One region of the Tissierella sp. QWL-11 genome, then DNA from elsewhere that is predicted to be linked to it. Evidence: a T-box and tRNA genes for the amino acid it is inferred to sense, from the RefSeq annotation. Region 1 holds a T-box; the other regions hold tRNA genes.
What was found. The T-box of region 1 lies ahead of leuS (leucine--tRNA ligase). A T-box ahead of a tRNA ligase gene usually reads a tRNA of that ligase, here a tRNA-Leu.
Positions count from the first base shown of each region.

Region 2: it encodes a tRNA-Leu, which carries the amino acid that the T-box ahead of leuS (leucine--tRNA ligase) is inferred to sense. The anticodon was not compared.
Region 3: it encodes a tRNA-Leu, which carries the amino acid that the T-box ahead of leuS (leucine--tRNA ligase) is inferred to sense. The anticodon was not compared.
Region 4: it encodes a tRNA-Leu, which carries the amino acid that the T-box ahead of leuS (leucine--tRNA ligase) is inferred to sense. The anticodon was not compared.

Region 1 is NZ_CM178750.1:1,613,954-1,617,173, forward strand. It holds gene leuS (leucine--tRNA ligase) at 1-2,019, opposite strand, end outside; T-box leader at 2,068-2,264, opposite strand; gene asnS (asparagine--tRNA ligase) at 2,310-3,220, opposite strand, start outside.
Region 2 is NZ_CM178750.1:2,161,170-2,164,389, forward strand. It holds gene tig (trigger factor) at 1-1,189, opposite strand, end outside; tRNA gene AC4PG3_RS10615 (tRNA-Leu) at 1,315-1,398, opposite strand; gene mnmA (tRNA 2-thiouridine(34) synthase MnmA) at 1,457-2,539, opposite strand; gene AC4PG3_RS10625 (DegV family protein) at 2,552-3,220, opposite strand, start outside.
Region 3 is NZ_CM178750.1:1,805,585-1,808,804, reverse strand. It holds gene AC4PG3_RS08835 (aspartate ammonia-lyase) at 1-1,021, shown strand, start outside; gene AC4PG3_RS08830 (aspartyl-phosphate phosphatase Spo0E family protein) at 1,141-1,311, opposite strand; tRNA gene AC4PG3_RS08825 (tRNA-Leu) at 1,418-1,504, opposite strand; gene polA (DNA polymerase I) at 1,627-3,220, shown strand, end outside.
Region 4 is NZ_CM178750.1:1,800,266-1,803,485, forward strand. It holds gene rsxC (electron transport complex subunit RsxC) at 1-917, opposite strand, end outside; tRNA gene AC4PG3_RS08800 (tRNA-Leu) at 1,080-1,165, opposite strand; gene AC4PG3_RS08805 (peptide ABC transporter substrate-binding protein) at 1,242-2,957, opposite strand; gene AC4PG3_RS08810 (lytic transglycosylase domain-containing protein) at 2,971-3,220, opposite strand, start outside.

The sequences.
Region 1 (3,220 bases):
ATTAAATTTCATATTATCAAAATCATCTGAAACCTTTTTAATAGTCTTATGAATACTTGATTCAAGTTCTTTTGTATACCCTTCTCCATCTACTATTAGATCTTGTAATCTCCAAACTCTTTCTAAAAATCTCCTACATCCCTTTACTCCATTTTCAGACCAAGGAGCAGATTTTTCAAAATCCCCTATAAACATCTCATAGGTTCTTAAAGTGTCAGCTCCAAAATCCCTTACTATATCATCAGGATTTACTACATTGCCTCTTGACTTAGACATTTTCTCATTATTATCCCCTAATATCATTCCATGAGAAGTTCTCTTTTTATATGGCTCAGGAGTGCTAACTACTCCAATATCATATAAAAACTTATTCCAAAATCTTGAATATAGTAAATGTAATGTAGTATGTTCCATACCTCCATTATACCAATCTACTGGCATCCAATAGTCTATAGCTTCCTTAGATGCTAAGGCATCATCATTATTAGGATCTAGATATCTTAAAAAATACCATGATGAACCTGCCCAGTTTGGCATAGTATCTGTTTCTCTTTTAGCCTTTGCACCACATTTTGGACAATTAGTGTTCACCCAATCATCTATCTTGGCTAAGGGAGATTCACCAGTATCTGTAGGCTCATAGTTTACTACATCAGGTAACTCAACAGGTAGATCTTCTTCCTTTACTGGTACCCAACCACATTCATCACAATGGATTAAAGGTATAGGTTCTCCCCAGTATCTTTGTCTTGAAAATACCCAGTCTCTAAGTTTAAAATTGATTTTTTTTGAACCTAAATTATTGTCTTCTATCCATTCCATGATAGCTTCTTTAGCTTCTTCGACTTCCATACCATTTAAAAACTCTGAATTTACTAAAGTACCTTTGTCAGTGTTTGTATAAGCCTCTTTCTCTATATCTCCACCCTTTATAACTTCTATAATAGGTAAGTTAAATTTCTTTGCAAACTCCCAGTCTCTTTCATCATGACCTGGAACTGCCATTATCGCACCTGTTCCATAGCTCATTAGGACATAGTCAGATATCCAAATAGGAATTTCTTTCCCTGTTGCTGGATTTATAGCTTTTATACCAATTAATTCTACTCCTGTTTTTTCCTTTGAAAGCTCTGTTCTCTCAAAGTCTGACTTCTTACTAGCCATGTTTTTATATTCTATTACTTCATTATAATTTTTTATATTATCTTTGTATGTTTCTATAAGATAATGCTCTGGAGATATTACCATATAAGTTGCCCCAAAAATAGTATCTGGTCTTGTAGTAAATACTTTTAATTTATCTTCTTTTCCTGCAACTTTAAAATCTAATTCTGCTCCTTCTGATCTTCCTATCCAATTTTTTTGTTGAACTTTAACTCTATCAATAAAATCTAAATCATCTAAATCATCTATAAGTCTATCAGCATATTCGGTAATCTTTAACATCCACTGATTTTTTACTTTTTGAACTACTTCTCCTCCACATCTTTCACAAGATCCTCCTACCACTTCTTCATTTGCCAATCCTATTTTACATGAAGTACACCAGTTTATAGGCATTTCCTCTTTGTAGGCCAAGCCTTTTTCATATAGTTTTAAAAATATCCATTGAGTCCATTTATAATAATTAGGATCAGTAGTATTTATCTCTCTAGACCAATCAAAGGAAAAACCTATAGATTTTAATTGAGATTTAAATCTCGCTATATTTTTTTCTGTTACCTCTTTAGGATGAACCTTATTTTTTATTGCAAAGTTTTCTGTAGGAAGTCCAAAGGCGTCCCAACCCATAGGAAATAATACATTGTATCCTTCGTATCTTCTCTTTCTAGATAATATGTCTAGTGCAGTATATGGTCTTGGGTGACCTACATGTAATCCATTAGCAGATGGATATGGGAACTCTACTAGGGCATAAAACTTTTCTTTAGATTTATCTATTTCAGCTTTATAAACTTGATTTTCATCCCAAATATCTTGCCATTTCTTTTCAATATCTCTCGGTCTATATTCTCTCATTTTTACACTCCTTAAATTCTTTATTTAAAATAAAAAACCCCTCCTCTATAAAGAGACGAAGGGTTAATTCGCGGTACCACTCTTGTTGATATTTCTATCCACTTAAAGATATAACGGTATCTTTCCGATCAAAGTATACTTTGATGACTCTGAGACAAGTTCGAATATTGTAGATACTGTTTTGCACCAAACAACAGCTCTCTATAAACTACAATTTATCTACTACTTCCCATCTATGTCTTTATATTAAGAGTTATTATAGCAAAATTATGTGTATTTTACAAGACAATTTAAAATTCAGCAGATTTTACAGTTCTAGGAAATGATATTACATCTCTAATATTTGTCATACCAGTAATATACATAAGAGCTCTTTCAAAACCTAATCCAAATCCAGAATGCTTTGTACTACCATATTTTCTAAGCTCCAAATACCACCAGTATTCATCTTTTTCCATTCCATTTTCAACAATTTTCTTTTCTAATACATCTAATCTCTCTTCTCTTTGGCTTCCACCTATTATTTCCCCTATACCAGGTACTAATAAGTCCATTGCAGATACAGTTTTATTATCTTCATTTTCTCTCATATAAAATGCTTTTATCTCTTTAGGATAGTCTGTCACAAAAACAGGTTTTTTAAACACTTCTTCAGTAATATATCTTTCATGTTCAGTTTGAAGATCTATTCCCCACTCTACTTTATATTGAAAGTCTTTTTTAGCATCATTCAATATCTCTATTGCCTTTGTATAAGTTATTTTTTCAAAATCAGAATTAACTATATTTTTAAGTCTATCCAGAAGACCCTTATCTACGAAAGAGTTAAAGAATTCCATTTCTTCCTTTGCATTTTCCATTACATAAGAGATTATATATTTTAACATATCCTCTGCTAAGTTCATATTATCTTTTAAATCTGCAAAGGCAATCTCTGGCTCAATCATCCAAAACTCCGCAGCATGTCTTGCAGTATTAGAGTTTTCAGCTCTAAAAGTTGGACCAAAGGTATATACATTTTTAAAAGCTAAAGCATAAACTTCTGCCTCTAATTGACCGCTTACAGTAAGACTTGTTGTTTTCCCAAAAAAGTCTTCACAATTATCTACCTTACCGTCATCAGTCATAGGAAGATTTTCCAAGTCTAAATTAGTCACCCTAAACATTTCCCCTGCTCCCTCAGCGTCAGATGAGGTGATTA
Region 2 (3,220 bases), 550 kb from region 1:
ATTCTTCTATATCTTCTGCTTTGTATTGTTCTGCCATTTTATCTAATTCTTTATCCATATCTTCTTCAGTTACTTCTATCTTTTCAGCTTCTACCATAGCTTCTAATACTAAATCTGCCTCTACTCTTTTTACAGCTGTTGGTTTGAATTGTTCTTTTAAGTCTTCTATAGTTGACTTAGTCATTTCTAAATATTTTTCTAATTCTAATCCTTGACTTCTAAGTCTGTAGTCAAATTGTCTTATTTCATCTTGTAATTGAGACTCTATCATACCATTTGGTACTTCAAACTCTGATATCTCTATAAGTTTTTCTATTACACTATTTTCTTTGTGTATCTTTTCTTGTTCACTAAATTCTTTTTCTAGTCTTTCTCTTATATCTGACTTTACCTCTTCTATTGTATCGAATTCACTTATGTCTTTTGCAAATTCATCATCTAATTCTGGTAATTGTTTTTCCTTTATATCATGTATTGTAACTTTAAATGTTACTTCTTTTCCTGCTAAATCTTCTTGACCATAGTCCTCTGGGAAAGTTACATTTACATCTACTTCTTCATCTTTAGTCTTGCCTACTAGCTGGTCTTCAAAACCTGGAATAAAGGTATTAGATCCAATTTCTAATTGATGTCCTTGTGCAGTACCTCCTGGAAACTGTTCTCCATCTAAGTATCCTGCAAAGTCTATAGTTGTGATGTCTCCTTTTTTAACTTCTCTATCTGTTGCATCTAATAATCTTGCATTTTCTTCTTGTATCTTATCTAGCTCTTGTTGAACCATTTCATCTGTAACATTATACTCTATTTTTTCTAATTCTATACTTTTATAATCTCCTAGTTTTACTTCTGGCTTTACATCTACTGCTATTTTTATATTAAGTGGTTCACCTTGTTTTATCTCATCTATGTCTATTTCTGGTCTGTCTACTGGTTCTAATTTTAATTCATCTATAGCTTGCTCATAAGCCTCTGGAAGTAAAATATTTATTGCATCTTCATAGAATACACCTTTACCATAGTTCATTTCAATAATTTGCTTTGGAACTTTTCCTTTTCTAAATCCTGGTATATTAAATTTACCTCTATTTTGTATATATGCCTTTTGAACAGCTGATTTAAATTTATCCTCTTCGATTTCAATATTAAAAGAAACTTTGTTTCCTTCCTTTTTATCTAAAACTGCTTTCATTATATTGTATCCTCCTCGTATTCTAGGTTTTCCGCTAATATTATATCATATAATTATAACATAACAATCCCTTTATTACAAAAACATAGTAAAAAAAACCAATGGTTTCATCCACTGGTTCTTAATGGTGCGGGAAAGAGGACTTGAACCCCCACGTCAATGACACTAGATCCTAAGTCTAGCGCGTCTGCCAATTCCGCCACTCCCGCATGACTAATTTTATTACTACTCTATTATATCATCCCATTAAGATTTGTCAATATTTTTTTATTCATATACTTCTTTTATAATGCCTCCGCCTACAACTATATCATCTTTATAAAAAACTACAGCCTGACCCTTGGTAATAGCTCTTTGTGGATCTTTAAATTCTACCATTACTCCTTGCTTATACGGCTTTACTATTGCCTCAGATTCATAATTAGAGTATCTTATTTTAGCCCTCACCTCTAATTCATCTGGCAGTTTATCGTAGGCAATTAAATTTATATCCTCTGCATAGAGTTTGGATTTATAAAGATCACTTTCATCTCCCAATACTATTTCATTCTTTATTGGATCTATTTCTTTTACAAATACTCTTCTACCTAAAGCTATTCCAAGACCTTTTCTCTGACCTACTGTATAGTATACTATCCCCTTATGCTTGCCTAAGATATTTCCTTCACTGTCTACAAAATTTCCCTGCTTAACTCTACCCGGTTCTCTTCTTTTTATAAATTCCCCATGGTTATTATCAGGTATAAAGCAAATTTCTTCACTATCTGGTTTGTCATGAACTTTTAATCCTATTTTCTCAGCAATTTCTCTAACTTTATCCTTTGTATATCCTCCTAGAGGAAATAGTGTGTGAGCAAGTTGATCTTGAGTCATTTGATGCAAAAAGTATGTTTGATCCTTTTTGCTATCAGCGCTTTTCTTCATCAAGTATCTTCCAGTTGTCTCATCTTTTTCTACTACTGCATAGTGTCCAGTAGCTATATAGTCTGCTCCAAGTCCCTTTGCCTTTTCTAAAAATTCACTAAATCGAATAAATTTATTACAAGCCACACATGGATTTGGAGTATTCCCCTGTAGATACTCATCTACAAAATAATCTATAACTTTTCTTTCAAATAATCCTCTAAAGTTCATAACATAATGAACAAGCCCTAAATCATGTGCTACCTTTTTAGCATCAAATACTGAAGATATGGAACAACACCCACCTTCAGCTTCATCATATATATCATCGTGGGGAATTTGTGTTAAAGTAACTCCTATCACTTCATAGCCTTGTTCTTTTAAAACATAGGCTGCTACAGAGCTATCAACTCCTCCACTCATACCTAATACTACCTTTTTTTTCATATTATCACCTTTCTAATATGACAATATAACTCCTCCATCATTTACATATCCAGTACTAAGTCCTTTAGTTTCTACTATAATTATCTCTTTAAAATTATAGAGTTCTTCTAGTTTCTCTTTAAGAGCAACAGCTCTGTCTAATGCATTTGCATGGGATATTGCCAAAACTCTTTCTTCAAAATTTTCTTTTCCTTCTCCTATAATTTCTACTAATCTACTAAAAACCCTTTTTGTACCTCTAGCATTTTCCACTAAAACTATTTCCCCTTCAGGGTTTGAACCCATTATAGGCTTTAATTTTAATACATTGGCAAGTAATCCCTTAGTCCTTGAGATTCTACCATTTTTAATTAAATTATCAAGACTCTCAGAAATAAAATAAGTCTTCATTTCATCAATATATTTTTCTACTTTTTCAACTATTTCTAAATTATTAAATTTCTCTTTTATTAATTCACTTATCTTCATGGCAACTAAAGTTTCTGCTATACTTGCTGATCTACTATCAAATACATGTACAAATTTATCTGGATCTTCTTCTTTTGCCATATCACGAGCTAATATTGCACTATTATAAGTCCCAGAAAGTTTAGAAGATATAGTAACTACGAATACATCTCTATTTTTTCTATATTGCTCTAAAAAATCTCCTGGAGAAGGACAAGATGTCTTTATAGGATT
Region 3 (3,220 bases), 190 kb from region 1:
CCATGTAAATATGGGTCAATCCACAAATGATGCATTTCCAACAGCAGCAAAAATAGCAGCTTTAAAACTTGGTGAAAAGACTCTTGGTGAATTAAAAAAATTACACGAAGCTTTACTTAAAAAAGCTGAAGAATTCGATCCTATTATTAAAATGGGAAGAACTCACCTTCAAGACGCTGTACCTATTAGATTAGGGCAAGAATTTCATGGCTATAGTTCTGTAATAAAAAGAGATATAAATAGAATAGAAACTGCTTTAGATGGACTTAGAGTAGTAAATATGGGAGCATCTGCAGTTGGAACAGGTATAAACGTAGACACAGAATATCTAAGAGTAATAGTACCTAATTTAAACAAGATAAATGATTTAGGATTAGTACAAACAGATGATTTAGTAGACGGTACAAACAATTTAGATGGCTTTGTATTTCTATCAGCATCATTAAAAACAGCTGCAGTAAATCTTTCAAAGATGGGAAATGATATGAGATTAATGGCATCAGGTCCAAGATGTGGATTTGGAGAATTAAACTTACCAGAAAAACAAGCAGGATCTTCTATAATGCCTGGAAAAGTTAATCCAGTAATAGCTGAAGTTATGAGTCAAGTTGCATTTAATATTATAGGAAATGATGTAGCTGTAACTATGGCTGCAGAAGCTGGACAATTAGAATTAAATGTATTTGAGCCAGTATTACTATATAATTTATACGAATCAATAGAAACTTTAGGAAATGGTGTAGCTACATTTAGAGAAAACCTAGTATGTGATGTTACAGCGAATATTGATAGATGTAAAGAATTAGTAGATGGTAGTGTTGGAACTATAACAGCTATAGTACCACATGTTGGATATAAAAACGCTGCAAAGGTTGCTAAAGTTGCTATAGAAACTGGACAACCAGTTAGAGAATTAGTTTTAAAAGAAAAACTTCTAACAGAAGCTGAACTAGATGAAATCCTAGATCCTTTTGCAATGACAGAACCTGGAATTGCAGCAAAGCATCTTTTAGCAGAATAAGTAGATAAAAATAAAGAAATGTTGACCTAGATTTAGGCAACATTTCTTTATTTGATTTTGTTTAGTATATAATCAGTATAATAAAACTCATAGTACTATTTTTCGTTACAGTTTACAAATTATAGATTTTTATTAATTAAGTCATTGTAATTTGTGATGGCAGTGTTTAGCTCTTGACTTGCCTTGATAATTTCAGGGTTTTTTAAATCGAATCCCTTTTTTTCAATCAATTCATTTAAGCTTTTCTTTAAAGTTTCAATATCTCTTAATAAATCTTTTAATTCAGACATAATTAAACCTCCCATAAATAGGATTTCTTAAATAGGGATAATTATGCATATGAAATGTTTTTTTAAAAAATAAAACAGCTCTTAAATTTAAGAGCTGTTTTAAATATGGTGCCGGTGGTGGGACTCGAACCCACACACCCTTGCGGATAACAGATTTTGAGTCTGTCTCGTCTGCCAGTTCCGACACACCGGCTTGATAACAATAAATATAATACCATAAATAAATATATTTATCAAGGAAAATTATTTAGCCTTGTTTACTCATGGGCTAATTTAGGTTATACTTAAATATATCAAGAATAGGAGTTGTGATATATGGATAATAAAAAATTTATGATAATAGATGGGAGTTCACTTTTACATAGAGCCTTTTATGCATTGCCACTTTTGTCTACAAAGGAAGGAATTTACACGAATGGAGTATATGGATTTTTAACTATGCTATATAGAATAAAAGATGAATATAATCCAGACTATCTATGTGTAGCCTTTGATAAAAAAGGCCCAACCTTTAGACATAGAGAGTACAAAGAATATAAGGGAACTAGGAAATCTTCCCCATCAGAATTAGCACAACAATTTCCAATAATTAGAGATATATTAGATGCTATGAATATAAAGAGACTAGAGATGGACGAATATGAAGCAGATGATATAGCGGGAACTCTTGCAAATATGGGGGAGAAAAACTCCCTAGAGATTATATTGGTAACTGGAGATAAGGACTACTTACAATTGGCTACGGAAAATACAAAGGTACTACTTACAAGAAAGGGAATTTCAGAACTGGAGATATTTGACTCTGAAAAGATAATAGAAGAATATGGAATTGAGCCAAAGCAATTTATTGATTTGAAAGGTCTTATGGGAGATAAGTCAGATAATATACCAGGTATACCAGGTGTTGGAGAAAAGACAGGTTTAAAACTTTTAAAACAATTTAATAATATAGAAAATATATACAAAAATATAGATGAGGTTAGTGGAAAGAAACTAAAAGAAAAATTAATAGAAAATCAAACAATTGCTTATTTAAGCAAAAAACTAGGAGAAATCATAACAAATATAAATCTAGATATAAATTTAGATGATTTACTTACAAAAGATCCAGAATGGGAAAGGCTATTAAGTCTTTATGAAAAATATGAATTTAAGAGTTTAATAGATAGACTTCCAAATGAACATACACAAAAAGAAGAGATAATAAGAGAGTTCAAATCTGAGAAAATAGGTGTGAAAGAACTAGAAGATGTAATCACAAAAATAAAGGAAGAAAAGAAGTTTGCATTTAAATTTATAGTAGAGGATTCAAATATTATTGAAGATAGGATTATTTCCCTAGGAATAAAATTAAATTCTAGTCCTACTTATTATATGGAATTTGAAGAAAACCAAAAAAAATATTATGAATTATTAAAACCTTTATTTGAAGATGAAAATATAGAAAAAATTGGTCATAATTTAAAAAAGGATATAATAGTATTATTTAGATCGGGAATAAAAATCTCAAATTATACTTTTGACTCAGAAATAGCTGAATACATTATAAATCCAAGTGAAAGTGAATATTCCATAAATAAAATAAGTGAAAAATACTTGGAATACTATGGAGTAGATGAAGAGATGCTATTAGGCAAAGGAAAATCAAAGCTTTCATTTTCTCAGCTTGAAGAAACACAAAGGATAGATTATTTATCTTTTGTTTTAGATACTGTATATGAATTAGAAAAAACTATGAAAGAAAAGATAAAATCACAAGGGATGGAATCTCTTTACTATGAAATGGAATTACCCCTAGTGGAAGTTTTAAGTAGTATGGAATATTTTGGAGTTCAAATAGATGAGAATGAACTTCAAAATCTAGGAGAACAATATCAAGAAGAGATAGATACACTGACAAGTGAAATAC
Region 4 (3,220 bases), 190 kb from region 1:
ATCTTAACTAGTAAATTTTTTGGCTCAGCCACACCATTTCCTGTTACTGTAACTACCCTTTCATATAAAGGTTTGTTTTCTAATACAGCTTCAGAAACTGCCAAAGCAGTACCTACATTGTTTACATAAGAATTTACATCATTAGTTCTTCCGCCTCTAGGAACAATCCTATTTAAAACTGAATGGATAATTCTATAGGAATCTCCTTGTGGAAATTTTGTCTTAAGGCTTGCAATTCCAATATTACTATTTTCTACTTTAGATTTTAGATTTTCGATTGCGTCTTTTTTATTGTCTTCGACAGCTATGTAACCCTTTTCCACATTTAAATATTTCATCATAATTTCAAGACCCTTAATTATCTTTTCAGGCTTTTCTAACATGATTCTATGATCACAAGTTAAATAAGGTTCGCACTCGGCTCCATTTAGAACTATGGTATCAACATTAGCATCTTTTGCTAAAGCTAGTTTTGAGTCTGTAGGAAAAGCAGCTCCCCCAAGACCAACTACTCCTTTGTCCATTAATATTTCCATTATTTCTTCATTGGATATATCATTTAAATTTCTTTTGATATTTAAAGATTCATCCATTTCATTTAGACCATCAGATTCAATAGTAACACATTCTACTCTGTATCCATCTGGAGTATACATTAAATCTATACTCTTTACTTTTCCTGAAACACTAGAGTGAATTGAAGCTGTTAGAGACGCTTCAGACTCTCCAATCTTCTGACCTACTTTTACACTATCTCCTTTCTTTACTAAAGACTTAGCAGCTACACCTACATGTTGATGTAAAGGAATATGTACTATCTTAGGCTCTATTGCCTTTTCTATAGCTTTACTTTTAGTAAATTCTTTGTATTCCTCTATGTGTACTCCGCCTTTAAAAGTGAGATTTTCAAGTTTCATTGACATTCCACCTCTTTATTGTTTTATAGTGATAAAATTAAAGAATTAAGCATAAATCATGCTTAACACTTTTTTAATTATAACATTAATTGTTAAAAAAGTACACAAGTCTTCCAATAAACCCGCATCTTATAAATATTTTTTTAACAATTCTTTATAAATTGGTGCAGGGAAAGGGATTCGAACCCTCACACCCTTAAGAGCAATAGCCCCTCAAGCTATCGTGTCTGCCATTCCACCATCCCTGCACAAATGTACTATATAATATTATAAACCTTTATGTCAATTTTTCAAGGAATAAGTTCATTTTTAATGTTTTATATCTCAATTTTCTTGTGGTAAAATAAAACAATTTTGCAATCCATCATATAGATTGAAAAATTTAGGACTTAATTCTCCTACTATCTTTGAATCCGCTAGTAAAGCTTCATTTTTATAAAACAGACTTATATATGGTAATTTCTCTAAGATATGTTCTTGTAAATTATTATAACTGTCCGCTTTTTTTTCTATACTATTGTTTAGGGTTAATCCTAATAGTTTGTCCATATTTTCATCTTGATATTTTATAAAATTAGTGTCTAATAATTTTGAACTGTGAAACATATAAGAAATATTTGGAATTACAGAAGTTTTCCATCCTAGAAGGACTATATCATAGTTTCCTTTATTTAAACTGCCTTGGAGATTACTCCACTGAATATCTTTTTGTTCTTCTGAGATTGAAGTACTTTGATTACCATTTTCAACTAAGACTAAATCTATTCCTATCTTTTTTACGTCTTCTATTATTAATTCTGCAGTTCTAAATCTCAGTAAATTATAAGTATTTGTTAATAATGTAAATCTTAGAGGATTTCCATTTTCATCTTCTAAGATACCATCTTCATCCCTATCTATATATCCAGCATTTTTTAACTCTTCCTTGGCAAAATTTAAATTGTACCCATATAAACTTGAAAAGTCAGATATTAAATAGGAATTTGGATGAATCGGAACATCCACTTGAGTAGAATGTCCTAAGTATTGATTTTGTATAATATTTTGCCTATCTATGGCATAACTTATAGCTTTTCTAACAGCAATTGACTGTTGTTGTGTAGAAAATTTACCATTTTGAAAATTAAATCCTAAGAACTCATAATTAGAAGATGGATATTCATATACCTCTATCCTATCATTTTGTCTATACTTGTCCCAATCCACACCAATACTAAACGCAAAATCAATTTGTCCCGTCTCAAAGGATGTGAGAATCAATTCCTTATCATCTAATACTTTTCCTATTATACTGCTAATATAGATAGGTCCATCCCAATAATTTTCATTCTTTTTTAATTTAACAGTTTTGAATTTTTCATAGTCTATAAATTTAAAGGGTCCAGTGCCCATAGGATTATAATTTTCAACTACTAAAGCATTATCTATATTTGAAAAAGCATGCTTTGGTATTATAGGAAATGTCAATACATCTAAGGAATGGGAAAATTCTCTATCAAAAATAATTTCAATATTATTTCCATCTATTATCCTTGTATTTACAAAGGAATTTAAATCTAAATCACCATTGATCAATGCTGCATCTTTAAATACTTTTCCATATGTGCCTTCAATACCAGCTCTTTTTATAGCTTCAATTGTAAAGGCCACATCTTCAGATTTAAGAGACTCTCCATCATGCCATTTTATTCCTTCTTTTAACTTTATTTGTATCCTCTTTCCATCCTCTGATATAGTGTAGGATTCTGCTAACTTTGGATAAGGATTTAGACTTTCATCAAATTCAAATAAGCTTTCAAATATCAATTTACTAAAATGATAATAACTAGAATTATCTGTCAACAAAGGGTTTAATGTCGTAAAATTAGTAAGGGGAAGAGATAATTCTCCACCTTCAATAGGATCTATTTTGCTTAAATCTTCTTTATTGTCTAAATCTTGGGGGGTATCAAAATTTTCATAGTCTTGAATTTTACATCCAACTAAAAAAATGAAAATAAGGATTGTGAATAAAGACAATATTTTCTTTTTGTATTTCATCTTTGCACCTCATCTATTTAACCTTAATGTTTTGCTTTAAAAAAGTTCTAGTCTTATTTATAATCTCCATATATATTGTATCGTCTATAAAGGATTTGTGAATAAAAGGTTTATAAAATGTACTATATATTTTATAATCTTTTTTTACTTTTTCTACATATTCCTCTGTTTCTTTAAAGGGAATATTATAAAGATTTATATTGTCCCTAGAATGTTCTATATCATCTAGCCATTTAGAAACATTTCCACTTCCTGCATTATAT